Regions from separate parts of the Jeotgalibacillus haloalkalitolerans genome, predicted to be linked through region 4. Evidence: riboswitches for the same ligand, from Rfam matches in the RefSeq annotation. Region 4 holds a riboswitch; each other region holds the start of a gene.
The links. Region 4 has a riboswitch for S-adenosylmethionine ahead of UFB30_RS11280 (Na+/H+ antiporter NhaC family protein). Riboswitches for the same ligand answer to the same signal wherever they lie in the genome.

Region 1 (8,084 bases), on a different contig from region 4:
AATACGCCGACTGCGATTAACGTGACTTTAGAAGGCTCTCCAATGCCCATCCATAAAAGAAATAATGGAACCCAGGCAAGTGACGGGATAGATCTGAATGCCTGCAGAATCGGATCGAGCAGCCTTTCTGCCTGTTTAAAGTATCCGACTGCTGCACCGACTATCAGGGCAGCTGCGGTTCCGATCAGAAATCCTGCCCCCACTCTGTATAATGTGATGGACACATGCGACCAGAGTGTACCCTCCTGTGCCATTTCAATTATTGACGTGACCACAACGGTCGGGGCTGGCAGCAGGTATGATTCGATCCAGCCGAGTCGGGCCGCTGCTTCCCAGACAGCGATCAGCACAACTGGGAGGATCAGTCCGAGTCCAATCAGATTCAATTTATTTTTCATACCGCTCCCTCCTTTACTCCAGACTCTCTGTAAATGACGGGTTTAACAATTCATCAACAAGTGCTTCAATATCTGCATCCTGATCAATCACTTCCTCCTGGCGCAGCACCTCACCCGCTGCAATCAGCGCTTCAGTATGTTCATCTCCAATGACCGGATTTGAAAAGTCATTGCGGGCAAGACTTGCTTTTGCCACCTCAAGGTTCATTTCCGCTTCATCTGCAAGAATTTGTGCGGCATCATCAGGATTCGCAATCGTCCATTCACGTGCTGCTTCATATTGCGCAATTACTTCTTCCACAATCTCAGGATAATCTTCAGCAAATTCTGATCTGACATTCAGTGTTCCATACGTATTAAAGTCAGGATTCCGGTAAAACAGTTCTGCATTCGTATCCAGTTCTGCTCTTGCCATATGCGGATCCAGTCCGGCCCATGCATCGACCTGACCTGAAGATAATGCATTTGCTCCATCCGGATGCTGAAGGTTCACAATTTCCACTTCATCTGAGGATACCCCTGCTTCTTCAAGTGCACGAAGGAGGAATATGTAAGGGTCTGTTCCAAGCGTTGCGGCGACTTTTTTTCCTTTCAGGTCTTCCACTGACTGAATATCTGATCCTTCAGCTGCAACAAGTGCAGTCCACTCCGGCTTTGCGTATAAGTAAACGGATTCCACCGGAGAGCCGTTTGATTTTGCGATCAGGGCTGCCGCTCCTGCAGTGGACCCAAAATCAACACTTCTGGAATTAAGAAACTCCAGTGCCTTATTACTTCCCTGACTGAGTACCCACTCCACTTCAATTCCTTCATCCTTCAGTGCTTCTTCTACCAGTCCCTGCTCTTTCAGTACAAGGCTCGTTGGTGAATAATAAGCATAATCAAGCGTAATTTTTTCCGGCTGTTCATCTGAACTGGCGTTTGCTGAGCATCCAGCGAGGACCCCGATTGCCGCTGATGATAAGATAAGTGCACTTAATTTATTCATTTATATTCCTCCCTGTTTACTCAGAATTATGTTTAAAAGAAACGGACAGCTTTTACTGTCCAGTTTCAAAATGATATTTGACGAGCTCCCCCCATTTTTCAAATTCAACGAGGAAGCCGTCATGACCAAAATCTGTATCGACTTCATGAAAGTCAGCTTCAGGTACATAGCTGATAAACTGTTCAATTACGTTCGGCGGGTATAGCAGATCCCCCTTAAATCCAATGCCAAGCAGCTTTGACTTAATCTTCCCGGCTGCTTCCTGAATACTGCCGTGATACCTGCTGATATCGTGATGATTCATCGCATATAAAAGTGTCAAATAGCTGTTCGGGTCAAACCGTTTCGTGATTTTTTCACCCTGGTATTTTAAATAGGATTCCACCTGATAAAATGGCTGCTTTTCTTCCACTTCTTTTTCTTCTCTGTTGAATCTGCCTGTAAACAGGTAGGGACTTCTGTAAGTGACAAGACCGACCATTCTGGCAACCTCAAACCCTTTTACGTCAGAGGCATTTTCATACAAGCCGTTGTTCCAGGCCGGGTCATTTTCAATCGCATGAATTCCGATCCGGTTGAAAGCTATCCCGTAATCACTTAATGATGGCGTCGCTGCAAGGAGCACTGCTTTTCCCATAAAATCAGGATAGCTGATGCACCATTCAAGTGTCTGCATACCGCCGAGTGACCCGCCTATGACACCGTGCAGGCTTGTGATTCCAAGCTTCAGACAGGCGTGATACTGGGCGTTCACCATATCTTTTACCGTGATAAATGGAAAGGCTGTGCGGTACTTTTCACCGTTTTGATTAAGTGAATCTGGACCTGTAGAACCGCTGCAGCCGCCAAGAACGTTAAATGTAATCACCTGAAACTTTGTTAAGTCAATGTAAGCATGTTCACCGGCAAATCCACGCCACCAGCCCGGATCCTGCTCCGTTCCGACTGACTGGTGCGTCCCGGTTAACGCGTGACAGATCAGGATCACAGGTAATGACGGATCTCCTGACCGCTCATAGCGGAGAGAGACATCATCTATCACTTTTCCGGATTCAAGTGTCAAAGAACCGATGTTAACTGTCCCTTCACGATGCATGACCTTCTCAGTTAATGTCTCTCCCATGGTGGTTCCTCCCTTACGAATGCGCTGGTACTGCCGCTTTTTCAATCGCCTGATTTAAATCGTTAATTAAATCTTCAACAGATTCAATACCGACTGATAATCTGATTTGCTCTTCCTTTACGCCGGCTGCCTCAAGATCTGCAGCTGTCAGCTGTGCGTGTGTTGTTGAAGCCGGGTGAATGATGAGTGATTTCGCATCCCCAACGTTAGCAACATGTGACCAGAGCTGCGTATGATCAATCACTTTTCTGCCTGCCTCGCGTCCACCCTTAATGCCAAATACAATAATTGATCCGGCTCCTTTAGGCAGATACTTTTTCGCCGCCTCATATGATGAGTGGCTTTCAAGACCCGGATACTGCACCCAGTCAACTGAAGGATGCTGATCCAGATACTCAGCGACTTTCAGCGCGTTTTCCACGTGACGCTCCACTCTCAGATGCAGCGTCTCAAGTCCCTGCAATAAATAAAATGCATTTTGAGGGCTGAGGCATGCGCCTGTATCACGCAGCAGATTCACCCGCAGCTTTGCGATAAATGCCGCTGCTTCAAGATCCACAAAGCGTAATCCGTTATAGCTTGGGTCAGGCGTTGTAAAATCCGGGAAGCGTCCGTTATCATAATTGAATGTTCCTGCATCTACAACGACACCGCCAATCGTTGTGCCGTGTCCACCGATCCATTTCGTTGCTGAATGGACAACGATGTCTGCCCCGTGTTCAATCGGTTTGTTCAGATAAGGCGTTGCAAATGTGCTGTCAACAATCAGCGGAACGCCTTCTTCATGAGCGACTTTTGCCACTCCTTCTGTATCAAGTACATGCAGACTCGGGTTTCCAATCACTTCTGCAAAGACAGCCTTCGTTTTCGGACCGATCGCTTTTCTGAAGTTCTCCGGGTCTGTCCCGTCAACAAATTTTACATTCACACCGTATCTCGGCAACGTCTGGGCGAAAAGGTTGTAAGTGCCGCCATAAAGATTTGCAGCAGCGACAATTTCATCTCCTGCGCCTGCAAGGTTCAGTACTGCATAAGTGATTGCCGCCATGCCGGAAGCTGTTGCCACAGCACCGACTCCGCCTTCTAACAGCGCGATTCTATTTTCAAAAGCAGCGACTGTCGGGTTTCCGATTCGTGTATAGATATTTCCTTCTTCAGCAAGTGAGAATAAATTCTGCGCATGCTCAGCGCTGTCAAACGTGTAAGACGTTGTCTGATAGATCGGGATTGCTCTTGAATTCGTAGTCGGATCTGATTCTGTTGCACCGTGAAGTAATAGCGTCTCAATATTGTATTGCGGCTGATTGTTGGTCATGAATGAATCTCTCCTTTAGTGAGTTGATGGATTTTTTTACAGTGAAGTTGTAACTGGATGAAGGTGAAAGGGGAAAACAAAAACCCCCTTCATAAGAAGAGGGTTATATATCCTCCTCTTATCTTTCAGACCTTTTCAGGGTCTGTAGGAATTAGCACCTTTCCGTATCAGGATTTGATACGTTGGTTGCCGGGCATCGCAGGGCCTAGTCCCTCCGCCACTCTGGATAAGAGTTATAAAGTTGTAAGTACATGTTGTGTTTGCTCTTGTTGAGGATTATAAAGAGTCTGAAAAAGGAAGTCAACCTTTTTCTGAATATTTATTTTATTGGGCTTTGAATTCTATTACCTCTGCTTCTGGATCGGACTGAATTTCTATGTGTGCCGGAACCCGCAGATGGATGACACTCATGCCACTCGAATAATTTAAGCCTGAAGCCAGGTCCGCACGCTCCCCTTTCATGAATTGCTGTGCGGCAACCGGTGGATTAAACTGATTGAACTGAAGCCTGTTGGTGTGAAATGAGTTTTCTACATTCACTGTACCAGCGGCAATTGACACTTCTGCTCTTTTGATGGTTTCCGTAATGTCATAACCATTTAATACGACAGGTGTTTCATAAATGTCAATCAGAATTTCACGGTCAACCTCTTCATCTTTTGTAACAGCAATTAGCACATCTCCATAAGACGACCCATAACCTGGCGCAGGAATAATCAGCCGGTCCATTGAAAAATCATACTGCTTTTGTTCCACCAGAAATTCAGGCGCAATATCATCAAACCTGTTTTGCTGAGCGGGTCCATACAGGTCAAAGTAATAGTCTGATGGTTCCGCTTCTGACATGGCATTCGTGTCATCAGCTGATACCGGTAAAATATAATATGCAGCCATAGCAACCAAGAGAACGCCGGAATAGATGATATAGATCAGTCGGGTACGCAACAGCTTCCCAGTAAATATTCTTTGTTTTTTGGGCTTTAATTGCTGCTCTCTTCTTCTCCAAAAGAGTGTGAAAATCAGTAAAACGAGTGCGATTGGAAGTATTTGAACAAGGAACATCATATTTCTCTCACCTCACTATTATTGGTCAGCGCTACTGCCAGACCATACAATATGACTGCAGTAAAAAGTGCTTTTACCAGAAAAATCAGCAGTGAGCTTTCCTGAACATAAAAGAGATGAGCGAATTCAAATAGAACGTAGTTTTGCAGGATGTTCGGAACAAATATGATTGCCGGGATCAGTGCAAAAAACAGCTTACTGATCTTCAATAATGTTCCAAACAGATACCCAAGCGCAACAGCCATTAAGTAATACCCGAACATACCGGCACCTGCAATGAACAGTTCCCCGGGTGACCCTACCGTTGAAAGCCCGGGAAAATACTCTGCCGGACGTACCAATAACATAATGAGATAAATCAGATAGCTGCTCAATACAGTAAAAATGGCAGCAATCAAGACAACAGAAGCAAACAGAATTGCATTGGAAACCTGAGAAATGAAACGGTTTGTAACAAATGAGAAATCTTCATACAAATAGTTTTTAGCAGTGAGCATAGCCGGCGTAACGAACATCCAGAATATCGTGAAAGCAAAAACAGTATTCGTCGAGTAGGTTGACACTTCAATCGAAAACAAATCATTAGTCGTCGCCATTCCTCCAGATCCAATCGCAGAGAATATAATCCCGATCACCTGCAGAAGAACAAGACTGCGCAGCAGATACGTATAGGAATACCATTTATAAATCACTTGCTGCCGGATCACATCACCCGTGCTGACTGTTGCTAAAGACATCATCAATCCCCCCTGTATTTCTTCTCGTCATATACACACACAAATCACTCGCAGACACCGGCGAAAATCTAAGATCACGCGCAGCTGCTTTCTCAGCCGCAGTAAAATGATTTTTCACAACCACTGTTGAGAATCCGCTTTTTTCTTCAAGACGGGCAATCACTTCCTGCTGATCTGACCAGCTTTTAACCTGAACAGTCGGGCCGGTGACAGCCATCGCATACTCTTTTACTTCTTCGATCGGGAGATGCAGAACCGAACGTCCCCCATCAATCAGCAGCAGATCTTCAATCAATTCATCAATTTCATCAAGGTGGTGACTTGAAATCAGAATCGTTCTCGGATGTGCAAGATAATCCTTCAGCAGTGCCCGGTAAAAATCTTTTCTGACTGAGGCATCCATGCCGGTTGTCGGCTCATCAAATATCGTCAGCGGACAGCGTGCTGCAAGACCAAGGATTCCGAAAAACGTATTTTTCTGTCCCTTAGACAGATAATCCGTTCCAACATTCATGGGTAAGGCAAAATACTCCGCAAGACGCTGTGCAAGCTCTGCGTCCCAGTTCGGATAAAAACGGCTGTGGTGATGCAAAATGTCTTTCGTCGTCAGCGCATTCGAGAAAACAGTGTATTCATCAAGATACATACTGTTGGCAGATACCTTCAGGCTGTTAAAGGGCTTTTCACCGAACACACTGATGTCCCCGCCTGTCTTTTTTAAATAACCGGCGATCGTTTTCATGAGCGTTGTTTTACCAGACCCGTTTCTTCCGACAATGCCGGTAATCGTATTTTCCTGAATGATAAAGTCCGCATCTTTTACACCGGCACCGTTTTTGAACCTTTTCTCAAGATGTCTGCATTCAATAACCGTCATGACGTTTCCCCTTTCCGGCGACTTTGCTCCAGCTGAATCATGTGGATCAGATCTGTTTCTTTTACATTCAGGTGTTCTGCCTCGGCAACTACATCGGATACAAGCGCTGCCAGAGTTTCGTTGATTCTCCTGTGGCGGATCTGTTCAGCCGCCTCTTCTGTCACAAACATCCCAAGTCCCCTTTTCTTATATAGAATCCCTGCATCTGCAAGTATGGTCAGCCCTTTTGCTGCTGTGGCCGGATTGATATTGAACTGATCAGCCAGCTGGTACTGCGAAAACATCTTTTCATGTGCTTTAAATCGTTCATGCAAAATTTCTGTTTCCAGCCACTCTGCAATCTGTATATAAATCGGTTTTGTACTGTCTGCATTCAGCATCAGCTCAGTCACCTCCTTTATCTGATATAGTGCATTACTGTTGTAATGTACTATATAGTATTTTGTAATCTTTGGCAATAGGTGTTTGTGGAAATTTTTGATATTGGGCGCGTGCGTTGGTTCGTGGAAAAGTGAGGCATGTTCGGAGAAAACATGTGGAAGTTCGTAGAAAAACATGGTGCGTTCTCAGAATAAACAGGGTGGTCCTTAGAAAAATAAACAAGGTTCACAGCTTCATGACGAAAGACTCACAAAAAAACTGCACAATTGCTGTGCAGTTTTAATTCGTATTTATGATTTCAACACCTTTGCCAACGGATGAACGCCTATACTTTGTATAAATAGCGACAGCAATACGGCAATAAAGGAAACGGTCATCACGGTTTCAATTTCTCCCGTGCCAGAGGCCTCGAGTAATAACAGCAGCACAACTGACATCGTTCCTTTCACTCCGCCAAATGAAATCAGCAGTGATTCCTTCCAGGACAGGTTCCTGCGGATCGGCGGCACGCTTTGAGCGGTAAGCACGACAAGCAGGGTTCTGATCACAAGTGACAGGATAAATACAATCGCCGCAAAGCCGAACCACTCCCATTTCAAATAGTCGACTGCTGTAAATCCGATGAGTAAGAAGACGAGTGATAACAGCGTCGGTTCGACTACATCCCAGAAGTGATCGAGTGATTCCCGGTAATGATCCTCTTTATTAATCCTGTTAAATTCCCAGGAAAGCATCAGTCCTGCTGCAACGGTTGCCAGCACCCCCGAGATGCCAAACGATTCCGCAAGCAGAAATAATCCGTAAGCCATGATAATGCTCAGCATGACCTGATACTCCTGATGATGCGTGAAATGAACTGCTCTGCTGACAATCCAGCCGAACACAACTCCGATCAGTGCGCCACCGATCGCCACATATAAGAATTCTCCCATAAACGAGAAAAACGAAAAGCTTTCATGACCCTGGTGAATAGATAACAGTGTCGCAAAAATAACATAGCTTGTTCCATCATTGATCAGTGACTCACCTTCTACAATGTCACCGACTTTTTCATTATCCAGAGACTTATGTAAGATGGAAGTCACTGAAACCGGGTCAGTCGGTGTCAGGACAGCTGCAATCAGCAATGCTTCTGTAAAATCAAGCGGTACAAACCACGTGGCAATCAAATAAATGACACCACCCAGTCCGAGCACTGTC
Region 2 (8,084 bases), 180 kb from region 4:
CCGGTTGCAGAATCATGATCGTGGGTCAGGAGACGAATGACTGGAATGGAAAGTTTGGTAAGTATGGAATAGAGCAGCTTCAGGATATCTACGCTGACTTTATGGCAAAAGACACAAAAGCAAAACGGACTTTGTTTTGGAGATATCAAAAAAAGTTAATGTCGGTTTTTCCACGTGATATTGACTCCGTCATTGTTTGGAACAACATTTATAAATTGGGCAAGCCGGGTAAGCGGGGGCGACCAAATAAAGAGACCAGAAGCATTCAGGAGCTGCATTTTAATATCTTTAAAGAGGAATTGAACATATTAAAGCCTGATATCGTCATATTTTTGACTGGTCCCAGATACGATGCTGCGATTGAGACTTATCTTCCTGGTGTTGTGATTTCAAAAGTACGAGAAGGCACTGTCAGGCAGATTGCGTATCTGAAACACGAAAACCTGCCGGATGTAGCCATTAGAACATACCATCCTCAATACCTAAATCGACTTACATCTGAGACATCTGTATTCCATGGAGAAACTCCTGCTATAACTTTACAGAATATAGCTGAAAAGAGTTTATGGAGCGAACCTGGAGAGAAGGTGAAATAAATATGAAATGTCCGAAGTGTGGAGGAAGATATATAGAAGATGTGACCGAAAAGCATGAGGTGACAGACGACTTCATTACGATCCAGATTGATGAAATTGTAAGGTGCGAAAAGTGTGGTTATGATATAACAAATCAGCAGCTTCCAAGAGTGATTGCAAAAAGAGACGAAGATACCTTACTTATTCAAGTTTCACAAACTCATTCAAGGATACTGAGTCTTAGGGACAATGTTATGTTCCCTGCCATGTATACGGAGGCACTCCTTGTAAAAGGGTATTGGGATGATGTTGAAGAGGAGTTTGATGCTAAAACACTGCTGGACAACGCCAGAACAAATGATTTTTAGTTGAAAATTAATCTAAGTAATAGATAAAACTGTACCCTGAGTTAAAGGCAACTTCCAAACGATTTATTTCATTATACAATTAAACAAAATTGTGTATGGTATCTGACACAAGGAACGTTTCATTATTTATTTTCATAAAAAACATGTATCCGGGACAATTACCCAGATACATGCCTTTAATATTATTCTAAGTTATTGACCGCATAGTCAGCTTCTTCTTGAGTGAACTGTTCACCATATTCAGAAACTAACTGATCACGAATTGCTTCTACCGACATACTCATGTCATCCTGATATGTCTTTGCTTTTTGAAGTGCATTTTCATTCCAATCTGCCTGGATATTATCAATTGCATACTGAGCTTCTTCTTCTAAGAATTGTTCTCCATGTTCTGAGACAAGTTGATCAAAGATTGCAGCTTTGGACATATACATTGAATCAGAATAGTTTTCACCTGATTTTAAGGCATTCTCATTCCAGTCAGCGTCAACATTATCAATTGCATATTGGGCAGCGTCTTCAGGGAATTGCTCTCCATATTCGGAAGTCAATTGGTCAAAAAGGCCAGCCTTTGACATGTACATATTATCAGAGTACATCTGAGCTTTCGTTAAAGCAGACTTAAATTCAGTTGGGACGTCATCCTCAACTGCTTCCTCTTCCGCAGGCTCTTCAGTTTCCTCTGCAGCTGAAGCTTCTTCAGTCTCTACTTCTTCTACCACTTCTTCAGCAACCTCTTCAGTTTCTTCAGCAACATCATTTGCGACTTCTTCCGTGTCACCAAGATTTGCAATCGCACCAAGGACGAAAATCACTGCAATTGTTACAAACCACCAGCGTTTGTAGATCGGCTTCTTTACTTTATCTTTCTTAGCCATTATAAAATCCCCCTAATAGGTATAATTTGTTTCGGATACAATGTTACAGCAAATTTGAAAAAATAAAAGACTTTATTACTTATTTTCTTCCAAAAAATTTACTGAATTTTATGATTTTCATAATTTAAGTGTATGAATGCCATTTTTACATTACATATTTCAAAATTTGAAAAGGGCATAAGGACGGGATAGAATGCATTTATATAAAACAATTTTCACTTAAAAAATCATTTCTTTAATAGTGTTAATTATACAAATACTAGAGTATAGGTATAATGTTTCACTAATTTGTGCTAACATGTACTGGTGTTAAAATACATAAATTAGAATTATGTGGGGGTTTACTTAAATATGAAAAAATTCAGCTACCTTTTATTATTAATTTCAATGCTTGCTTTGGCAGCTTGTTCATCAGAAGAAGATACAAGTAACGGTTCTGGTACAGCAGAGGATTCAAAGGAAAACAAAGAGGAACAATCTGTGGAAGTGGACAAGGGGTTACTAAATGTAGAACTGACACTTCCAGCTTCAATGTTTGAAGGTCAAGATATTGACCAGCTTATCGCTGAGGCAAAAGAAGATGGTGCAAAAGATGTAACGAAAAATGATGACGGTTCTTTAACCTATAAAATGTCTAAATCAGATCATAAGGAAATGATGCAGGAAATCGAAGCTGGTATGGAAGAGTCACTGAATGAGCTCATTACAGGTGAAGATTTTGTTTCGATCAAAGATATATCTCATAATGACTCTTTTGACGAATTTACTGTAACTGTTGAGAAGGAAGCTTTTGAAAATAGCTTTGATGGATTTGGTATTTTGACTTTAGGAATGACAGGAATGATTTATCAGGTGTATGACGGAGAGGACATTGACTCAGCCAAAGTTACGGTTTCTATTGTAGACGAAGCTACTGGGGAAGAATTTGATAAGTATGTTTATCCTGATGATATGGAAGATATCGAAGGCTAATTATAGTCAGATGTTAGTCTGGACATTATCAAATCAATTGAAATAAACAAAACGACCTTGAAAAGTGCAATGCTTTTCAAGGTCGTTTTAAATGTTAACGATCTGCAGTAAATATATCTTGGGTACGGAGACTTCCTTTGCGTAAAAACATAGAAGTCCATAGCCGACTTGTAATTAGTGGATATGTGACATAAATCAAAGAGCAAGCATAAGCATTGCTTTTAATTCGCTATCTCTAAGCCTCCACACTAACCCGCGTAGACCGGTCATTATACAGATCCACATCTAACTCATTCGTCACCTTACTCGTCAACACCCCGGCAGTCATACTGCCACTCACATTCACAGCGGTTCTTCCCATATCAATCAATGGTTCAATGGAAATCAACAGACCCGCTAAGCCGATCGGAAGGTTCAGGGCTGACAGGACAAGGATTGCAGCAAAGGTTGCGCCGCCTCCAACGCCTGCAACACCAAAGGAACTGATTGCCACAACGGCGATGACCGTTAATATAAACGACGGTGTTAGAGGATTGATTCCGACGGTTGGCGCAATCATGATCGCGAGCATGGCAGGATAAACACCTGCACAGCCGTTTTGCCCGATAGATAATCCAAATGAGCCGGCAAAATTAGCCGTCCCATCTTTTACACCTAAATTCTGCTGAGTCCGGATGTTCATCGGCAGAGCACCGGCACTTGTGCGCGTTGTAAACGCAAAAGCGAGAACAGGAAATGCTTTTTTGACAAACGTAACTGGGTTTAGGCCTGAGATTGTCAGCAGGATCAAGTGAATAATAAAGACCACACCGAGTGCAACGTACGAAGCAATCACAAATTTGCCGAGATTGACTATGGCATCAAAGTTTGTTGTGGCGACCGTTCTCGCCATGACCGCAAGCACACCATAAGGCGTTAATCTTAAAATTAATGTCACAACGCGCATGACGATCGCATAAAGAGAGTCGACAATCTTAGAAAATAATTCTGCCTGTTCCGGCTGTTTTCTTCTGACACCAAGGAACGCCAGACCAAGAAAAGCTGCGAAAATGACAACTGAAATCGTGGAAGTCGGGCGTGCACCTGTGAAGTCCAGGAAAACATTTGACGGAACTAAAGCAAGGATTTGCTGCGGAAATGTTACATCCTCTACTGTGCCATACGTTTCTTCTAATGAAGCAGCGCGTCCTGTTTCCGCTTCACCCTGTTCGATTTGAATCGCTTCAAGGTTAAAACCAGCAGTAGTTGCAATCCCGACAGCAGCTGCAATCGCAGTCGTTCCAACCAAAATCCCGATAATGAGTGCGCTGATTTTTCCGATATTCTTTGTTAAAGTCAGCTTCGTAAAAGCCGCAAGAATTGAAATGAAAACCAGCGGGATCGCGATCATCTGTAACAGCCTGATGTAAGAACCGCCAATCAAATTAAACCAATCAGCCGTCGTCGTAATAACGGCAGAATCGGATGGATAGATCCATTGCAATGCAAATCCAAGGATAATCCCGAATGCCAAACCAAGTAAAACCCTTTTCGAAAATGATACGTGCTTCTTTTTAAGAACGTAAAGAAAAATAATGAGAGCAGCTAACACGAATAAATTGACACTAACTAAAAAAATGTCCACAAAACTTCCTCCTCTAAATGAATTTTAAACATAAAAAACTTCCAGTCAGAAAAATAAACTGGAAGAAAAAACATCAATCCAGTCTTATCTATCAAGAAACACTTGCTGGAATTGGCACAGTACTGATGAGTCAGTCTGCTGCCGAGGTGTCATTGGGCCAGTCCCTCAACCTCTCTTGATAAGACGATTTATTGAGTTTATGAAGTATCCCGATAAAAATACTTGGTTTTTATATTAGCGAAACGCAGATGGACTGTCAATATTTATTTTTTCTGTCAAAGAATGCTGTTTGTGAAGTTGGGAAGGGGATACGTACACTGGTTTATATTCGTTTGAGGGCTGAAGTTCGAATTCCTTAGAAATAAGAAGGTGGAGGTATCACAAGTATATTCATCAATTTATTTTGTAGAACTGTAAATTGTAACGCCAGTTAGATAACTCTCGCATCATTTAACGTAATGATGCAGGAGTTATCTCTGTCACTTGAAACATATTTCAATTTGCTACTCTGTTTGATGAAGTAGCATTCATTCTTTTTTTCTGATCTTTACGCTCTAAAAATACTGGTAAGACATTCAGGATGATCGAAATAATTGTTAATACCCACAGTGCCCATTGAAAATTAACGACTTCCCTGACAGCTGACCAGTCTTCTCTTGCTACCTGCCCCGCTACAAAGCTGATCTCTGCACAAAGTGTGAGTGCTGTAAATGATAAGCCTGCAGCCATTGCGAGCTTATAATCCTTTCCTGCAGAAAACAAATAAATATTAATTAGTGTTGCTGCGATTGCAATAAAACCTAATATGATCCACATAACATTTCCCCCATAGATTTCTACTATTAAAATTTTCACTGGCAGGCGCATGATAAAAAACCTGTAAATAGTAAAAATAATTAATATTACCTTATCATAAATTCAATAACTGGAAGCAAATTTCCCAAAATGTATAATTTCTAAATAGAATTCAAAAAAAGCAGCAAAAAGATACTCGGTTGTATCCTTTTGCTGCCTCGCTCAAGTCCAAAGACCCTTAACGTTTAGTCCTCGTTTTTTAAACCCTGTCAAACTCAGATACAGATATAGGCGTGATTGGATCCAGACATACGATACCGCAGAAACAATTCAAGTCTACTGTCAGGCAGATGCCAGTTGCCTGCAGGTTTCTGATGCTGTCTCCAGGGAAGAAATCGCATATTGTTTTTGCTTTTCCATTTTCTTTTTCTTTTACTGATGCTGCAGGCGCACCCCCTCCCATCGGAACTGGAAGTAGTAATTCCAGCTGGACGCAGCACTTATCTTTTTCTCTGTCTTTATCTTTATCCACAAACTTTTTTGCCCGGAAGATAGGTGTTTCAACACACTTTAAAGCGGTCATTCCAGATCCGCCAACAGGTGATTTGTATACGCCACTTCCGATAAACGGTTTGCAATCTCCCTTGCAGTAAAGTGCGAAGGGAATAGTAGTAGGACCATTTCCATTCCCATTAGTCCCGATTGGTGATAGCAGTTTTCTGATTGCCTGGTCACATCCTGTTACACAGCACCCATTATTGTTAGCAGCTACCTCGTCCTGAATTCTCACAATCTCGTGAACAATACCACAGACACATGAATCTTTTTTTTCGCAACACATTTAAATCTCTCCTTTTCATAGTTGTTGTTGCATTAATATGTATATGAAAAGGAGTGACTTAATGCCTGTACAATAGCCTGATAGAAAAAAATAGACGAAATGATTTTAGAGTTTTATAGGAAAGGTGAAGGTGTATTGCCGGGCAAGTGTTCTTAAAATATATAAAGTTTTAATTTATGTAATGCTAGATTCTAAGGTATTAAAATTCTATAGATTTTCCACTAAATTAAGCCCTGCACCGTTTCAATCTCCTGGCTGGTGACAGAATCCCTCCCATTATTTAGTTGACTCCAATACCAAATCCGTTATACTAAAACCATACATACCGACCGGTTAGTTAGTAAAACAAAAGGGGATGGAAGTATGGATTTTTCTTATTCTGCTAAGGTGAAAGATCTTGAGAAAAAGCTCACTTCATTTATGGAGGAGCATGTGTATCCGAATGAAACGGTGTATGAGCGGCAGGTAAATGAAGGGGACAGCCGCTGGAGTAAGGTGCCGCCAATCATGGAAGAGCTGAAGGAGAAGGCAAAGGCTGAGGGGCTGTGGAATTTGTTTTTGCCTGAGAGTGAGTACGGGGCTGGCCTCAGCAATGTAGAGTACGCGCCGCTTTGTGAGATCATGGGGCGTTCGATGATTGGGCCAGAAGTGTTTAATTGTAATGCACCGGATACCGGGAACATGGAAGTGTTGGTGCGGTACGGAACAGAGGAGCAGAAGGAGAAGTGGCTGAAGCCGTTACTTGCCGGTGAGATCCGCTCGTGCTTTTCGATGACCGAGCCTGATGTAGCTTCATCTGATGCGACAAATATTGAAGCGCGGATTGAGCGGGACGGTGATGAGTATGTGATTAACGGCCGAAAGTGGTGGTCGTCGGGTGCCGGGGATCCAAGGTGCAAGATTGGCATTGTGATGGGGAAGACGGATCCCGGTGCTGATAAGTATGAGCAGCAGTCGATGATTCTCGTGCCGCTTGATACGCCGGGTGTGACGATTGAGCGGATGCTGCCGGTGTTTGGCTATGATCATGCGCCGCATGGCCACGGGGAGATTACGTTTGAAAATGTCAGAGTGCCTGCAGAGAATATGATTTTAGGTGAGGGAAAAGGATTTGCAATTGCGCAGGGACGGCTTGGACCGGGAAGAATTCATCATTGTATGAGGCTGATCGGTGCAGCGGAACGTGCGCTTGAGGAGTTATGTAAGCGTGTTGTGGACCGTCAAGCGTTTGACAAACCGCTTGCGAGTCAGGGCGTGATCCGTGAGTGGATTGCGGATTCGCGGATTGAGATTGAGCAGGCGAGACTGCTGACATTAAAGGCTGCTTATATGATGGATACAGTCGGCAATAAGGTGGCAAAAGCGGAGATTGCGATGATTAAAGTCGTGGCACCTTCAATGGCACTCAAGGTAATTGACCGGGCGATCCAGGCGCTTGGTGCAGCAGGTGTATCAGAGGACTTCCCGCTTGCAGCTCACTGGGCAAGTGCAAGAACGCTGAGGCTTGCGGATGGACCGGATGAGGTGCACCGCGCACAGATTGGCAGACTTGAGCTGAAAAAATATCAGGGGAACGGGAGGAATGAAAAATGAAGGTAATGGAATTGTTTGATCTGACGGGAAAGACAGCGCTGGTAACGGGTGGAGGACGCGGACTTGGTGAGCAGATTGCTGAAGGGTTTGCTGAGGCTGGTGCGAATGTGGTGATTTGTTCAAGAAAGCTTGAAGCGTGTCAGGAAGTGGCAGACCGTTTAGCAAAGCTTGGGGTTAATACGCTTGCGCTGCAGTGTGATATTTCGAATCCGGCTGATGCGGAGCGTGCAGTGAATGAAACTGTAGAAGCATTTGGTTCGATTGATATTTTAGTGAATAACAGCGGGGCAACGTGGGGCGCACGTGCAGAAGACATGCCGCTAGAAGCATGGCGGAAGGTGATGGACGTCAATGTGACGGGTACATTTTTAATGAGTCAGGCTGCAGGAAGAAAAATGATTGAGCAGCAGTCAGGCAAAATCATTAATATTGCTTCAG
Region 3 (8,084 bases), on a different contig from region 4:
CAGATCTTTGAGGAAAATGGCTATGAAGTCCGCCTTATGGGTGCTAATCTGCCTGTTGAGTTTGTATTAACAATGGCAGTGAACTGGGAGCCGGATGTGATAGGGATGTCGGCAAGTATGCTGAAGCAGGGAGAAAAAGTCCCTTCATATATACAGAGACTGATGGAACGCTTTGAAAACATTGAACTGCTGATCGGCGGAAGATTCCTATCACTTCCTGATCAGCTGCTCGATAAAGCTGATGACACGAAGGTAACGATCATTCAGGAAGGAAGCGAGCTATCTGCCTGGCTGACAGATCGCACTAAAGGAGGAAAATAAAAGTTGATCCACCTTAATGCCATGCCGATGCCTGTGGTGATCATTGATCATTCATTAAATATAGTAGAAGCTTCGGGCAAAGCACTGAAACTGCTTGGCAGATCCGCTTCATTTCTCGATTGGGTTGATCATGAAAGCCGGGAAAAAGCCGTCAGATTTATACAGGATAAGCATGTAGAAAAGTTAGAGTTGAATTTAGTCACTGTAGAAGGAACCATTTCACTGTTTACCGTCCAAATCGAGTGGGATGAACACCAGGCGGTTATGATCCTCCAGCAGGAAGATCATATGATTGTTCAGCTGATGAATAAAGTGAAAGAACATCAGCGCCGTCTTGAAGAAAGTGATATGGAACTGATTTTAAAAAAGAATGAACTTGAAAAGTCATTTGTACGTATTAATGAATTAAGTACTGCTGCCATACATTTAACTGGTGCGATTGTGCTGATCCCAATCTTCGGGGATTTAAACGTTACTCTGATCCAAAATAATCAGCAGCGGATTTTAAATAATATTTATGCGAATCACATCGATGAAGTGATTATAGACCTGCAATCAGTCGGTCAGATGGACAACGCAGGTGTTGATGAATTAATAAAAATGATTAAAGGCTTTTCACTGTTCGGAACTGAGTGTACAATAACCGGAGTGAAGCCGGAGCACGCTCCATTTCTTCATCAGATCAAAACGATGCAAAAGCTTACTTTTATAAATAACCTGGAGGATAAGCTCTCACGTATTGTTTATTAAAAGTAAGTGAATGAGAAAGAAGGATTGACATGAACAAACAATTTGCAGTACTCGGACTGGGCAGCTTTGGTGGACATCTTGTTGAAGAATTCCACGAAATCGGTGCAGAAGTGTTTGCGATGGACCGCAATGCAGAGTTAGTGGATAAATACTTTGATATTGCTACACATGTCATCCAGGGAGATGCACAGGATGAACAGCTTCTGATTCAGGCCGGAATCAGAAACTTTGATCTGGTTGTTGTATCATTTGGGGAAAATATTGAAGCAAGTATTTTAACAACGATTATTCTCACTGATCTTGGAGTCAAGGAAATCTGGGTAAAAGCCTCCAGTCTGTATCATCAGAAGGTTCTTGAAAAGATAGGTGCAACACGTGTCATCCGTCCCGAAAAAGATATGGCACGACGAATTGCCCACCGTCTGGCTTCAAAGCATTTTATTGATTATGTTGAACTGTCTGAAGAGCATTCAATGGTCGAAATTAAGGCAACGCCAAAAATTATCGGCAAAACAATCGCTGCACTGAATGTCAGAAACCGATTTGGCTGTAACATTGTCGGAATTTACAGAAGGCACGATATGCTTGTATCACCTAGCGGGGATGACCGGATTGAAAAAGACGATGTTCTGATTGTCATTGGTGAGAATAGAAAGCTTCACCGTTTTGAAAAACAGGGTGTATAACAAAAAGGTCCGTCATCTCTTAACTAAGAGGTGCCGGACCTTTTAAATCTGTCGTCTGAAATTGCTTCAGCCTTCAGCAGCCCGTTTGCACATGGCTTCAGGAGCTGTTTAAGAGAGTCTTTATTTTCTTCCGGATTCAGCCACTGATTGAACCTGTCTTTCTCAAGTATAACGGGCATTCTGTTATGAATATCAGCCATCAGATCATTTGGTTCAGTTGTTAAGATTGTACAGCTTCTGATGATCTCGTCCCCATTCCGCCATGACTCCCATAAGCCTGCAAATGTGATCGGTTCTCCGTCAAGCCTCTTAATCTCAAAAGGCTGTTTTTCTTTCCCTGACTTTTTCCATTCATAAAACGAGCTTGCCGGTATAAGACAGCGCTTTGACCCAAAGGCTTTCCTGAAGCTTGGCTTTTCTGCTACTGTTTCAGACCGCGCATTAAACGTTTTGTAACCAATCTTTTCATCTTTTGCAAATGGCGGAATCAGCCCCCACCTGAATGAAGCTGGATAACGGGTGCCATTTAACTGAACGACAGCTGCAGCCTGCTGACTCGGTGCAAGGTTTTCGTTAGGTGTATAAAGAAAATCATCTCGCATTTCGAATTGATAATATTGCTGCAGATTATACATCGCTTCTACCAGCGAAAATCTTCCGCACATTATACATCTCTCCTTTAAATGAATTCTAACAAAATATTGCGAAGATAGAGAAGATTTAAACTTATTTCCTTTTAAAGGTAATTAGTTGATTTGTTTCGATTTACGAATCATACTGAACCCAGACATACATATTCAGGAGGGTTTTCCATATGAAGAAATTTTGGTTAGTATCTGCAATGGCAGCTGCACTTATGCTGGCAGCCTGCTCAGACGAATCATCAGAGTCAGCAGAAACAGAAGAAGAAACAGCAACAGAAGAAGCGGCAGAAGAGACAGAGGATACTTCAGCAGAGGAGTCTGAAAGCGAAGAAAGCGCTGAACCTGAACTGTATCTCGTTGGGGACGAAGTGACAGCGGGTGACATCACGCTAACAGTTACTGACACAGGCGTAGCAGAACAGATCGATGACACAAACCGTATGTTTGAAATTAACATGACAGTGACCAATAACGGTGAAGAAGAAGTATCATTATCATCAGAAGACTTTACACTGACAGATCTTTCAGACGAAGAGAAAACGGCATACGGCGATCCATCAGAATGGACAATCGCAGCAGGAGAAACAGCTGAAGGCTCACTGCAATACGAATCAGCATCAACAACTGCATTCAAACTCTTAGGCACAATCGGTGAAGAAGAAGTTGAATGGAGACTGCCGGGAATTACATCTTTAGATTAAGTTGTTTTTAAATATGTAGAGTAAAAATATAGAATTTTTAATGAAATATTAGTGTAGCGGAGCGGAAGGCGGCGACTCCGGGACGAATAGAGGGAAGCTGAGACCCCGGAAGCCGCAGGCTGAGGAGGCTCAGCAACCTCCGTCCGGAAAGCGTCCGCCTGAAGCGCAGCGAAACGATTCAAGAGTCTGAGGCCTGGTCCCGGGCTCTTTTTTTAAGAGAATGAACCAGATCACATTTAAATACACTTTAATCACCGCTCCTATTGACACAACAGCCCTCTTTCTTGTAAAGTTGTCATAATTAATTGAATAGCGTGGATTCTTATCAAGAGAGGCGTAGGGACAAGGCCCGTTGAAACCTCAGCAACCTTCACATCAGTGAAAAGGTGCTAAATCCATCCTGCAAATAGGCAGGGAAGATAAGAAGCTTAGTTGTCTAAAGCCTTCTTATCTATGATGAAAGAGGGCTTTTTTGTATATACACGTTATTAAGCAGGAAGGGTGACGAAATGAATTTACTTGAAGAAATGAAAAAACGGATACTGATTGGTGATGGCGCAATGGGAACCCTCCTGTATTCATATGGTTCTGACCAGTGCTTTGAAGAATTAAATCTTTCACATGCAACACATATACAGCAGATTCATCAGGCTTATATAGATGCAGGAGCAGATGTCATTCAGACAAATACTTATGGAGCAAATTATCATAAGCTTGAGCGATACGGTCTCGAGGAAAAAGTAAAAGAAATTAATACTGCAGCTGTTAAAAACGCGAAGGCTGCGGCAAAAGAAGATACGTTTATTCTCGGTACAATCGGCGGGATCAGAAGCTTCCGTCCACAGTCCATTGATCTGAATGAAATTAAGCGGACATTCCGGGAACAGCTTTACTGTTTACTGTTAGAGGGAGTAGACGGTTTACTGTTTGAAACGTATTACGATTTTGAGGAACTGGCAGCAGTCATTGAAATTGCCAGAAAAGAAACGGATCTGCCAATTATCGCGCATATTTCGGTTCAGGAGCCGGATGTCATGCAAAATGGTAAGCCGGTCGCTGAAGCACTGCTTGAGCTTGAACAGCTTGGAGCGGATGTAGTCGGGCTGAATTGCAGGCAGGGACCATTCCATATGATTAAGTCACTTGAGCAGGTGCCGCTGCCGGAAAAGGCGTATCTGTCCTGTTATCCAAATGCCAGTCTTCCATCTTACTCAGAAGGTTCTCTTCAGTACAGCAACAATGCCGATTATTTTGGAGAGGTGGCGCCTGCATTCAGAGAACAGGGCGTGAGACTGCTTGGTGGGTGCTGCGGAACGACACCTGATCATATCAGAGCATTCAGTCGGGCTTTGAAAGGTCTTGAACCAATTACTGAAAAAAGAGTAGAGAAAGCTGAAAAAATCGTGGTGCGCTCAAGACAGAAGGATCTGCCTGAGCCGCTCACAGACATTGTCAGAGACCGCAAGTCAGTCATTGTTGAACTGGACCCTCCTAAAAAGCTGTATACAGATACCTTTATTGAAGGCGCGAAAGCACTAGGCGCAGCAGGAGCGGATGCCGTTACACTTGCTGATAATTCCCTGGCAAGCCCGCGCGTTTCCAATGAATCACTCGGTTATTTGATTAAGCAGCAGGGTGTGCGTCCGCTCGTTCATTTAACGTGCAGAGACCGTAACCTGATCGGCCTCCAAAGTCACCTGATGGGACTTCATACACTTGGACTTCACGATATACTTGCTGTCACAGGTGATCCGACAAAGGTTGGGGATTTCCCTGGTGCGGCTTCAGTTTACGACGTATCATCGTTTGAACTGATCGAAATGATTCAACAGCTGAATAACGGGATGTCCATGTCAGGGAAAGACCTCGGAGAAAAAGCATCCTTTACCATTGGCGCCGCTTTTAACCCGAATGTCAGAAGTGTGGAAAGAGCGGTACAGCGTCTTGAGAAAAAAATCTCAGCCGGCGCTGATTACTTTATGAGTCAGCCTGTATTTTCAGAGGAAAAGCTGATTCAGACAGCTGAAGCAGTAAAAGATCTTGGCAAACCTGTATATATTGGTCTGATGCCGCTGACAAGCAGTAAAAATGCAGATTTTCTGCATAATGAAGTACCGGGTATCAAATTGACTGAGCAGGTAAGAGACCGCATGGCTGCAGTGTCAGGAGATCGTGAAAAGTCATATCAGGAAGGGCTTGCGATTACAAAGTCTCTAATTGATACAGCGCTTGATCTGTTTAATGGCATCTACCTGATTACACCATTTATGCGCTATGAAATGACAGCAGAACTAACACGCTATGCCAATGAGCAGGCGGCAAAGCGAGGAGGAAACCAACGTGCGCACATTATTCAATGAACAGCTTGAGAAAAGAATCCTGATTATGGACGGTGCGATGGGCACGATGCTACAGGATGCGAACCTGACAGCAGAAGATTTCGGTGGGGAAGACCTTGAAGGGTGTAACGAAAACCTGAACCGTACACGTCCGGATTTATTAGAAAAAATCCATGACGCCTACTTTGAAGCAGGTGCAGATATCGTGGAAACTAATACATTTGGCAGTATGAGCGTGGTGCTGGAAGAGTATGATATCGCTTCTGATGCGTATAAACTGTCTCGTCTTGGCGCTGAAATTGCGAAAAAATCCGCTGCGAAATGGTCTACTGAAGAGCGCCCGCGATTTGTTGCAGGCTCTATGGGTCCTACAACAAAAACGTTAAGCGTAACAGGAGGCGCCACTTTTGAACAGTTGAAAGCGTCTTATGCTGAACAGGCAAAAGGGCTGATCGATGGCGGTGCGGATCTGTTATTAATTGAGACGAGTCAGGATTTACTGAACGTTAAAAGTGCCTTCCTCGGTATTCAGGATGCATTCAAGAAAACAGGTAAAGAACTGCCGCTGATGATCTCAGGGACAATTGAGCCGATGGGAACAACGCTTGCGGGTCAGACAATAGACTCTTTTTATATCAGCGTTGAGCATATGAACCCTGTATCCGTGGGGCTGAACTGCGCAACAGGACCTGAGTTTATGCAGGATCATATCCGTTCACTTTCAGAAATCAATCAGTCTTATGTCAGCTGTTATCCGAATGCCGGACTGCCTGATGAAGAAGGTGTCTATCATGAAACACCTGAGACCCTTGCGAAAAAGCTGAGCGGATTTGCTGAAAAAGGCTGGCTGAACATTGTTGGCGGCTGCTGCGGGACAACGCCTGCACATATCAAAGCGATCGCTGAAGCCATGAAGCATTATGAGCCGCGTAGACATAAGCCTAAAAAAGAGCACACGGTATCCGGTATTGAGCCGCTGATCTATGATGATCCGTCGATGCGCCCGCTGATGATCGGTGAGCGTACAAACGTCATCGGCTCAAGAAAATTCAAGCGCCTGATCGCAGAAGGTAAAATTGAAGAGGCTTCTGAAATTGCACGCGCCCAGGTGAAAAAGGGTGCGCATGTCATTGATATCTGTCTTGCGGACCCCGATCGTGAAGAAGAAGCGGACATGGAAGTCTTTATGCAGGAAGTCGTTAAAAAAGTTAAAGTGCCGCTTGTCATTGATTCAACTGACGAAAAGGTCATTGAAAAGGCGCTGCGCTATTCACAGGGTAAGTCAATTATCAATTCAATCAACCTTGAAGACGGACTGGAACGTTTTGATGCAGTTGTACCGCTTGCCAAACAATACGGTGCCGCACTGGTTGTCGGCACGATTGATGAAAAAGGAATGGGTGTGACAGCTGAAAGAAAGCTTGAAATTGCTGAACGCTCCTACAAAATTTTAACAGAAGATTACGGTGTGGATCCGACAGATATTATTTTTGATCCGCTTGTCTTCCCGGTCGGAACAGGTGATGAGCAGTATATCGGTTCCGCCAACGCCACAGTTGAAGGGATCCGGTTAATTAAAGAAGCCTTTCCGGAGACGCAGACTGTGCTGGGCGTCAGTAATGTTTCATTCGGTCTCCCGCCGGTTGGACGTGAAGTGTTAAACGCTGTATACCTGTATCACTGTACACTCGCTGGTCTGGATTATGCGATTGTTAACACAGAAAAGCTTGAACGCTTTGCCTCCATTGATCCTGAAGAAGTCAAAATGGCTGAAAAGCTTTTATTTGAAACCACTGACGAAACACTCGCTGACTTCACGGCATTTTACCGTGGGAAAAAGAAAGAAACCATTTCTGATCTTCCGGATATGACGCTGGATGAAAGGCTAGCCTATTATGTCGTTGAAGGAACGAAAGAAGGACTGCTTCCCGACCTGGAACAGGCACTAAAAGAGTTTGATGAGCCGTTGTCGATCATTAACGGGCCTTTAATGACGGGTATGAAAGAAGTAGGCAGACTGTTCAATGATAATCAGCTGATCGTTGCCGAAGTGCTCCAGAGTGCTGAAGTGATGAAAGCAGCCGTTGCCTTCCTTGAACCGCATATGGAAGCAACTGATGAGTCTTCTTCCAAAGGGAAAGTGATCCTTGCAACCGTTAAAGGAGACGTGCACGATATCGGTAAAAACCTCGTTGAAATTATTTTAAGTAATAACGGATATGAGGTAGTGGACCTCGGGATCAAAGTAACGCCGCCTGAGTTAATTGAGGCGATTGAACGTGAAAAACCGGATATTGTCGGTTTATCAGGTCTGCTGGTTAAATCAGCGCAGCAAATGGTCATTACTGCCGGGGATATGCGTGAAAAAGGACTTGAAGTACCAATCCTGGTTGGGGGTGCAGCCCTGTCACGTAAATTTGTAGATTCGAAGATCTCAAACAATTATGATGGACTCGTCTTATATGCAAAAGACGCCATGAACGGACTCAGCCTTGCCAACCAGCTGCAGGATGAGCTTGAGCGTGCAAAGCTCAGCGAAGAAATTCTCGCCAAACAGGAAAAGCTTCAGGCACAGGAGCCGAGACCAACAAGGGAAGCAGCAGTAGGTGTGCTTAAAAAACCGTCTGTAGCAGAAGCAACGGT
Region 4 (8,084 bases):
ACCAGACACCATCCCTGGCTACAGTTCCTTCAGTCGGACTCAGGGCTACCGGCCGGTCCTCCCAATGAATCATATCCTCACTCGTTGCATGCCCCCAATGAATCTGATGCCAAAATGGGCCTGCAGGGTTGAACTGATAGAACAAATGATATTCACCATTATAATAAATCGGCGCATGGGGTTCATTCATCCAGTGTTGTGGTGCCGTAAAATGATAGTTCGGACGATAACGATCTCCTCGATAGACAGTTCGATCATAAGAAGTCTCAGGTGCCGGCAGCTCACCATTGTATTGATTTTTCACTTCATTGACCTGCTGCAAAATTTCTTCTTCCGAAAAAGCACGCCCATATATCGAAACATTGTCCATAAGACCATTAAACATATTTGCCTGAAATACTTCAGAAACTGCAGTTGCCTGATTATGTTTTCCAACCTGCAGCGGTATATTTTCAGCAGGGGTGAGCTGCATATCAGCAGATACTTCTTTTTCAGCAACGACTTTCCCATTGATCAGAATCTGGACTCTTCCTGCCTTCTGGTCAAACTGAGCAACAATATGCGACCATTGATCCTTTGGCAACACTTTTCCTGCCGGAGACCAGAGCTCATGCCACTCCCCGTTCAGGGCAAGCTGAAAGGTAACATAACCGTGTCTCCCCATTCCAACGATAAAACCTTTTTGCTGTTCCCTGTCATGCTGGTTGATGATTGCAGAAGTTTTTCCTTCATCTCCCCATTCATAGGCTCTCGGTGCTACCCATGCTTCAATAGAAAACGACCCTTCAGGCACCTGAACATTCTCAGGAGGCCTCTCCATCCAGTTGGAATATCCATCAAATAGCAGAGCACCATGATCAATACCACTTTTCCATTCAAGACCTGACGGCTTTGCTGCTGTTACATCATCAAGCTGATCCAAGCCAACATCCTTAGCAGCAATCCCGCGTGCTTCATTAAACGCCCATTGATGAAGCGCATCCTCACTTAATACATGAGTGGGTGCCGGTGCATCTTCTACTCTTTCGGTTGACCGTTCATTCACTTCCTGCGTCCTTTCCTGTTCTTGATCCGGAACAGGCTGATCGGTTTGCTGTGACAATATCAGCATCGTCGCTGCAACACCTGCTCCTCCAGCTAATACAAACCATTTTTTATCCATTCTTTCTTCCTCCCTGATTATGCGAAATAAAAAAGACCCGAAAACATGGAAGATCCTTAATGGTCTCTTCCTGTTTTCAGGTCTTGCCTGCTTATCAGTCACAATCCTGCTGTATGAGATTATCAAATTGCTTTAAATCTTAACAGCTCGGATAGAAAGGTTCAAGAATAAAGAGAAAATAGCACTGATTGTGCTCTTCCACAACAGGGATCCTTTCAATTAAAAAAGTCTGCCTGGCAGTCAGTGATTAACTAATTGCCAGGCAGACCTTCATCTAATCATTTTTTGTTATAAATCTCGGATATTGAATCGCGATCGCAATTGCACCTGACAATGCAATCAGAATCGGATAAATGCAATACGGTACAATCTCAGCCGGCGAAATACCAGCGACCCCTGCAACAGCCAGAAGCTGCGCGCCATAAGGGATCACACCCTGCACAGAGCTCGCGAAAATATCAAGTAAACTCGCTGACCTTCGTTTATCTATGTCATACTCATCTGCAATCTGCTTTGCAAGCGGTCCAGCAGTAATAATGGAAATCGTGTTGTTAGCCGTCGCAAGGTTTACTGTACTTACAAGCCCTGCAATACCGGCTTCCCCGCCTTTTTTCGTCTTCACACGTTTCGTTACTGCCTGAAGCAGGGATTCAATTCCCCCGTTTGCTCTGATCAGCTCCACTAGTCCACCAAGCAGAATCGCGATCATCGCGAGCTCCTGCATATTTGTAAAGCCATCACCAATCAGACCGATTAAGTCCATAAAGCTGTACTGTCCGAGCGCAAGACCAACAATTCCTGCAAAAATGATTCCGCCAAGCAGCACCAAAATCACATTTGCTCCGGCTACAGCAAAAATCAATACACCGAGATAAGGCAGCACCTGAACTAAATTATATGGGTTATCCCCATCAATTGAAGCACTGTTGCCGGTTGTCAGCACACCAAAAATGATCGCTGTAATAATGGCGGCCGGTAATACGATAAAGATATTCGCCTTAAATTTATCTTTCATTTTTGTTCCCTGCGTGCGAACTGCTGCAATCGTCGTATCAGAGATGATTGACAGGTTATCACCAAACATTGCACCACTGACGATTGCACCCATAGCAAGCGCCACACCGATATCTGTCTGTTCTGAAAGTCCAAGACCAATTGGTGCCAGCGCAACGATTGTTCCGACTGACGTTCCCATTGAAATTGAGATAAAGCATGCGATCACAAACAGACCGACAATGAGCAGATTCTGCGGCAGCAGTGACAGTCCAAGGTTAACGGTTGAATCAACCGCACCAGCTCCCTCTGCTACTGAAGCAAAAGCTCCGGCTAAAAGGAAGATCACAACCATCAAAATAATGTTCGGATGTCCGCCACCTTTTGCAAGCTGCATCGTTTTCGTCTGAAAATCTGTTTTTCTATTCATGAGCATTGCCACTAAAATCGCTGTGAACAATGCCACTAATACAGGCATGAAATAAAAGTCGCCTGTTAAAATACCTGATCCGATAAAAAGTAAAATGAATACGCCGAACGGAATAAGTGCCAGCGGATTGCTTTGAATATTCTCCTGATTCATTTGTCCGAGCCTCCTGAAATAGTATCGTGCCCTGCTGAATGTACCCACTCCGGGGTGAATTAAACGTTGGAAAGGTTTTTCAGGACACAAAAAAACCTCTCCAATAAGAAAAAGAAGAGGCTTGTATAAGCAAACAACTTTTCTTATCTCTCAGGCAAAAACGCCTGCTGGAATTGGCACAGTACTCAACTTGCGAGTCCGCTGCCGAGGCTTCAAAGGGCCAGTCCCTCCGCCTCTCATCATAAGAAGATGGTTATGAAGTTTTTATTGATTGTTGAAATATAAGTGATTCACTCGGATAAGTCAATACAATCATTTAAATTAAGAATATTCAATCTCTCTTCAGGCACTTTCCGCTTCACTTTTTACTCTTTTAAGGAAATCGAGTACAACTTGATGATCCTGCTTATTACCGGCAAATTTCAGCATTGCCCTGCCTATAAAATTAGCTCCCTTATTTTCACCTTCATAGATGAGTCTGGTCTGCTGTTCGCTTTCTTTTACCAGTTTAAAAGAAAAGGTCGTGTCAAAGGCTTTGCCAAGAACAAAGTTTACTTTCTTAAACTTTTCATTTTCATAATCTTCATAAGCGAGGGTATGTACAATATAAGTCTCCACGCGTTTACCCTCACCGTACTGCTGCTGATGCTTTGCGCCAGCTACAGTCTCCTCACCTTCCACAAGCTCGTGTGATAACACCTTTGGCATAATTCTTTTGATGTTTTTATCTTTGAATAAGTCCCATACATGTTCAATGTTCGCAGTAATGATTGTTTCTTCTTTCCATGTGATCATTGCTGTCCACCCTTTCGTTTTACCATAAATTGAACTTAATCTTTATTTTAAACTATAGAGTCGGTACAGCCTAAAAAGTCATCTGCACGTCTGCAGATGACTATTCGATCAATATCATTTTCCCGTATAAACATCAATCGCATCCCGTAAAAATACTGCTGCGCCTTCAAAGTGTTTGTCATAATACGCAGTAAACCGCTCGTCGCTCACATACATATCCCCAAGACCTGCATGCGCCTCTTTTGTATACTTTGGCCAGGTAAAGCTCAGCCATTCCCTATGCAGTGCAGCTGCTTTTTGTGCCTCAGGCGAAGCAGGATCACCTGTTTCATAGCCATTCTTCAGGGCTTCAAAAAGTGCTTTCTCCACTTCATTCATCCGTCTAAAGTCAGCCTCAGACAACCCCATCATTTTGGCTTTGCTGTCATCTACAACATGATCTCCATATTGTTCACGCACTTCTTTTCCGTACTTCTCTTCATTTTCATCAATCATCTTTTTCTTAAATCCTTCAAACTTCTCCTGATCTGACATTGGAGTACCTCCTTCTTTGCTTTCAATCGTTTTCTTTACGGTTGAAATAATCTGTTCAAGACGGGTATGCTTTTCCTCCAGTTTTTCAACGTGCTGCTGCAAAGCTGAGATCAGATCAAAATCCGGGTGATGAATGATATTTTTAATTTCCTCAAGGCTCACCTCAAGCTCCCGGTAAAAGAGAATCTGCTGCAGCAGATCCAATTCCTTCTGACTGTAAATCCGGTAACCTGAGGAACTGATTCTCGCAGGCTTTAACAGACCAATCTCATCATAATATCTCAGTGTGCGGCCGCTCACACCGGACAGCTTTGCCAGCTGCTGAACTGTATATTCCATCTAAACCCCTCCTGACAGATTAAGCATAAGGCTTTACGTTGCGTGAAGGTCAACAGATATAATCATATTTTTTTATATAAATATTATAAATTGGAAATGAGCGTTTTTAACACCCTCATTTTAGGTTAAAGAAGTAAGACATACATAGAATTTGCGGGGTGAGAAAATGAGCGGATCTGATTATACAGTAGGCTTGATCGCGGCACCGGGATATCCAAAAGAATTAATTGATTCGCTGAAAGCTGACCTGCCTGAACTGCTGGATTATTATGTTGATGATCATCGGCACTGGAAAATAGACTGCTCAATTGATTCTATAACAGGTGGCACTGATCAGTCTGAAGAAGTGATGAGGGCCATTTTATCATTGAGAGACGAGAACAAATGGAATTTTACAGTAGCGATTACAGACCTTCCACTGCTTCAGGGTAAAAAAGCGATTATCGCAGAAGCATATGAAGAGGAGCGTGTTGCTTTAATCAGCCTGCCTGGTCTTGGCGCAGTTCCGCTTGCACGCAGAGTCAGGGATTCAATCCTGCAGCTTGTAAATGAAATGTTTTATACAACGTCTGATGAGGGCCGGAGAAGAGCTGAACAAAGGCTCGAAAAGAAGGATCAGACAGAAGATAAAGAACTAAAAACAAGAAATCCAAAGAGGCTGTTAGGCAGAAAAGGGTTTGATAAAGTATCACCAATTAAAAGAGAAACACCTGAAGATACAGAAAATATTGATGTGAGATTTAAAGTGAATTCATACTCCGGCAGTGCTTTGCGTCTGTTAACCGGTATGGTCCGTGCTAATAAGCCATGGGTCATGTTTTCATCATTCAAGAAAGTCATTATGCTTGCTTTTACAACCGGCGCTTATGCACTGGTGTTTCCGACCTTGTGGATGCTGAGCAATGAATACAGCGTCTGGAGGATGTTCCTGCTTTCAAACATCTCAATCCTTGCAATGGTATTCTGGATTATCTCAGCGCATCAGCTGTGGGAGAAAAAGCAGTTCACCGAAAAAGCATCACATCTCAGGAAGCTTTATAATGCTTCAACGTTTCTGACACTCTTTACGTCTGTTTGTTTTTATTACTTGCTGCTGTTTGTTTTATTTTCATTTGCGGTGATTTTATTTATTCCAATGGGGTTGCTGCAATCTGAGGTTTCCCCGGATGTCGGGTACGTGAATTATTTCTATATTGCCTGGACAGCAACGAGTATTGCCACAATTATCGGCGCACTCGGTTCAGCCCTTGAAGACGAAGAAGTTGTCCTGTCTTCCACCTATGGCTACAGACAGCGCCAGCGGTATGAAGAGATCAGGAGAATCGAAGAAGAAAGAGAACAGTAATATGTAATTGCAGAGTCCTTTTGAAGCATCCGCTTACGGGAGGACTCTTAAAAATACTCAGATAATCAGTTTTTCCTTTTTTATCATTGGTTTAATTGACAGAACACGGTCATAGTGAAAAGTACGCACAGCTCTTCTCTTCAGACAGTAAGCAGTAAATGAAGCTTCCCCAAGCTTTCTGATCCGCACTCTTCGCTCAGAACAGACGCCATCGCTTTTCATATAAATTATTTTAACTGTAAGACCCTGCTGCCAGTAGCGGAATAATTTCTCTTTCATGATCATTCCTCCTTGTACTTTCATTATACGAACAAACGTTCTTAATGTAAACTGAAAAGCTGCTGTGAAGGTACTCAGCGTTCATTATTTATTTTTGTTCCCGAAAGGTTAAAAAGAATGGAAAATGGGTAAAAATTATCATATTATATTTTCTATCAGCATTTAGTTCAATAATATGAACTGAATGGATCATAATGAAGCAGGTGAAGAGATTGATATTATCTGAAAACAACAAGGAACTTGCAAGGTTCATAGAAACAGCACTTGATTACACCAGAGCAGGGTTGATCATTACAGATTCCTCACTGCCTGACAATCCGATTATTTATACGAATAAAGGTTTTTTGGATATGACAGGCTACAGTAAAGAAGAGGTGCTTGGACAGAACTGCCGTTTTCTCCAGGGTGAAAAAACTGATTCAGCAACGATTGGAAAGCTGAGAGATGGGATAAAAGCCGGTGAATCTGTAAATGTGCAAATCCTGAATTACACGAAAGGGAATAAAATTTTCTGGAATGAGTTATTTATAGATCCGTTGTATTTAGATAACAAAGTCTATTTTGTCGGTGTTCAGAAAGATATCACTGAAAATATGCAGCAAAAAGATCAGCTTAAGGCTAATGTGAAGGAAATGGAGCAAATGTCTACCCCTATTGTTCCCGTCAGTGATACAGCCTCTGTTCTACCAATGATTGGTCAATTAAACGAGCGCCGATACCACATGCTGATTGATAATGTCATGATCTATCTTCAAAACACGACTGACAATTATCTGATTATTGATTTGTCGGGTCTCGTGGAAATTGATGAGATTGCAGTCAATCACCTGTTTGATCTCGAGAGATTGATATCGATCACCGGCACAAGTGCTATATTTACAGGCATCCAGCCCTCACTTGCTCAAAAAATGACTGCTTTAAAGGCAGATATGAAATCTCTTACTACATTCAGCAATGTAAAAACTGCATTAGCCTTTATTAACCATACTGATTAAAACAGGCCTATCTGATTTTGTCAGATAGGCCTGTGATATTATTTGAACAAATCTACCAAACGGTCCCAGAAGCTCTTCTCTTCCTCAGCTTCCTCTTCCGTCTCATCTGCATCTTCCTTCTTCAGGCTGTCTGTTTTAATGACGAACTGGACAGATTCAACATCTTCATTCTGGTCAGATACAAAAGAAACCGGCTCGAAATCGGATTTATCAAATTCACTCAGCATCGCATCAATTTCTTCCTGCAGCTGGTCAGGTAGTTCGCTTGTTGCTGATGCAAGTTCTGAAGTGCCGCTGTATAACGCGCCAGCTCCGGTTTCAAGCTTCTCTGTACCGCCTGTCAGTCCGCCGATTCCGCTATGAAGTTCGCCATATGAACCTGCAAGGTCACTGACGCCTCCGGTATATTCAGTCAGTCCTGAATGGAACTCTGAGTAGTTTGAAGCAAGCGTTGCTAAACCCTGCTGCAGTTGACCTAAGGATTCATCCATATTGGTTGCAGCCAGACCGTTTTCAAGCTGGTCAGCAATTGAATACAGTTGACTGCTCATTTCCCTTAAAGCGCCAGTGCTTCCCGAAAGTGCACCTGGTACGGCTGCAAAGGCTTCCTGCGTTTGTCTATAGGTTTCTTTTACAGCAAGTGATGACTGATAGCTTTCAACAAGCTTATTAATTGTTGCTTCATCTGCTCCACTTTCATAAAGCGCTGCGATTTCCTCTTCACTGACCTGATGTTCAGGAACTGCTGCGATCGCCTGATCAAATGCGTGGTAAGCCTGCTCATAGCTTCCGCTCAAGTCTGTCATCCCGCTTTCCACTTCTTCAAGTCCCCCGGCAATTTGTCTGAATGCACCCGGCAGCTCACTGAACTGGCTTGTATCAACGTCGTCAATGCCTGCTCCGACGGATTCACTCATCTGATTTATCGCCTGTTGAATCGAAGCAGATCCTTCGTTCAGTCCGCCTGCATTTTGTGAAAGCTGGCTGATCCCATCCCGGAATTGTGCAGAGCCGTCATACAGGCTTGCTGTTCCGTCATTCAGTTCAGCAATGCCGGAC

Region 1: linked by a shared signal. The riboswitch ahead of UFB30_RS13505 (O-acetylhomoserine aminocarboxypropyltransferase/cysteine synthase family protein) and the one ahead of UFB30_RS11280 (Na+/H+ antiporter NhaC family protein) in region 4 are both predicted to bind S-adenosylmethionine.
Region 2: linked by a shared signal. The riboswitch ahead of UFB30_RS10265 (L-cystine transporter) and the one ahead of UFB30_RS11280 (Na+/H+ antiporter NhaC family protein) in region 4 are both predicted to bind S-adenosylmethionine.
Region 3: linked by a shared signal. The riboswitch ahead of UFB30_RS14380 (bifunctional homocysteine S-methyltransferase/methylenetetrahydrofolate reductase) and the one ahead of UFB30_RS11280 (Na+/H+ antiporter NhaC family protein) in region 4 are both predicted to bind S-adenosylmethionine.

The regions. Positions count from the first base shown of each region.
Region 1 is NZ_JAXQNN010000005.1:104,345-112,428, forward strand. It holds gene UFB30_RS13490 (ABC transporter permease) at 1-398, opposite strand, end outside; gene UFB30_RS13495 (aliphatic sulfonate ABC transporter substrate-binding protein) at 412-1,386, opposite strand; gene metX (homoserine O-acetyltransferase MetX) at 1,439-2,509, opposite strand; gene UFB30_RS13505 (O-acetylhomoserine aminocarboxypropyltransferase/cysteine synthase family protein) at 2,523-3,824, opposite strand; SAM riboswitch class I at 3,940-4,057, opposite strand; gene UFB30_RS13510 (hypothetical protein) at 4,149-4,889, opposite strand; gene UFB30_RS13515 (hypothetical protein) at 4,886-5,626, opposite strand; gene UFB30_RS13520 (ABC transporter ATP-binding protein) at 5,598-6,503, opposite strand; gene UFB30_RS13525 (GntR family transcriptional regulator) at 6,500-6,886, opposite strand; gene UFB30_RS13530 (cation:proton antiporter) at 7,175-8,084, opposite strand, start outside.
Region 2 is NZ_JAXQNN010000003.1:45,244-53,327, forward strand. It holds gene UFB30_RS10245 (uracil-DNA glycosylase family protein) at 1-596, shown strand, start outside; gene UFB30_RS10250 (hypothetical protein) at 599-943, shown strand; gene UFB30_RS10255 (Ltp family lipoprotein) at 1,126-1,821, opposite strand; gene UFB30_RS10260 (hypothetical protein) at 2,173-2,793, shown strand; gene UFB30_RS10265 (L-cystine transporter) at 3,029-4,417, opposite strand; SAM riboswitch class I at 4,499-4,602, opposite strand; gene UFB30_RS10270 (hypothetical protein) at 4,913-5,233, opposite strand; gene UFB30_RS10275 (CotY/CotZ family spore coat protein) at 5,472-6,053, opposite strand; gene UFB30_RS10280 (acyl-CoA dehydrogenase) at 6,417-7,646, shown strand; gene UFB30_RS10285 (SDR family oxidoreductase) at 7,643-8,084, shown strand, end outside.
Region 3 is NZ_JAXQNN010000006.1:70,288-78,371, reverse strand. It holds gene UFB30_RS14405 (cobalamin B12-binding domain-containing protein) at 1-321, shown strand, start outside; gene UFB30_RS14400 (STAS domain-containing protein) at 325-1,071, shown strand; gene UFB30_RS14395 (potassium channel family protein) at 1,101-1,757, shown strand; gene UFB30_RS14390 (SOS response-associated peptidase) at 1,781-2,422, opposite strand; gene UFB30_RS14385 (DUF4352 domain-containing protein) at 2,572-3,102, shown strand; SAM riboswitch class I at 3,422-3,528, shown strand; gene UFB30_RS14380 (bifunctional homocysteine S-methyltransferase/methylenetetrahydrofolate reductase) at 3,612-5,462, shown strand; gene metH (methionine synthase) at 5,410-8,084, shown strand, end outside.
Region 4 is NZ_JAXQNN010000003.1:224,628-232,711, reverse strand. It holds gene UFB30_RS11285 (GH32 C-terminal domain-containing protein) at 1-1,162, opposite strand, end outside; gene UFB30_RS11280 (Na+/H+ antiporter NhaC family protein) at 1,437-2,738, opposite strand; SAM riboswitch class I at 2,879-2,986, opposite strand; gene UFB30_RS11275 (SRPBCC family protein) at 3,081-3,533, opposite strand; gene UFB30_RS11270 (MerR family transcriptional regulator) at 3,648-4,406, opposite strand; gene UFB30_RS11265 (MFS transporter) at 4,573-5,751, shown strand; gene UFB30_RS11260 (transcriptional regulator) at 5,809-6,030, opposite strand; gene ytvA (YtvA family blue-light photoreceptor) at 6,243-7,025, shown strand; gene UFB30_RS11250 (YhgE/Pip domain-containing protein) at 7,064-8,084, opposite strand, start outside.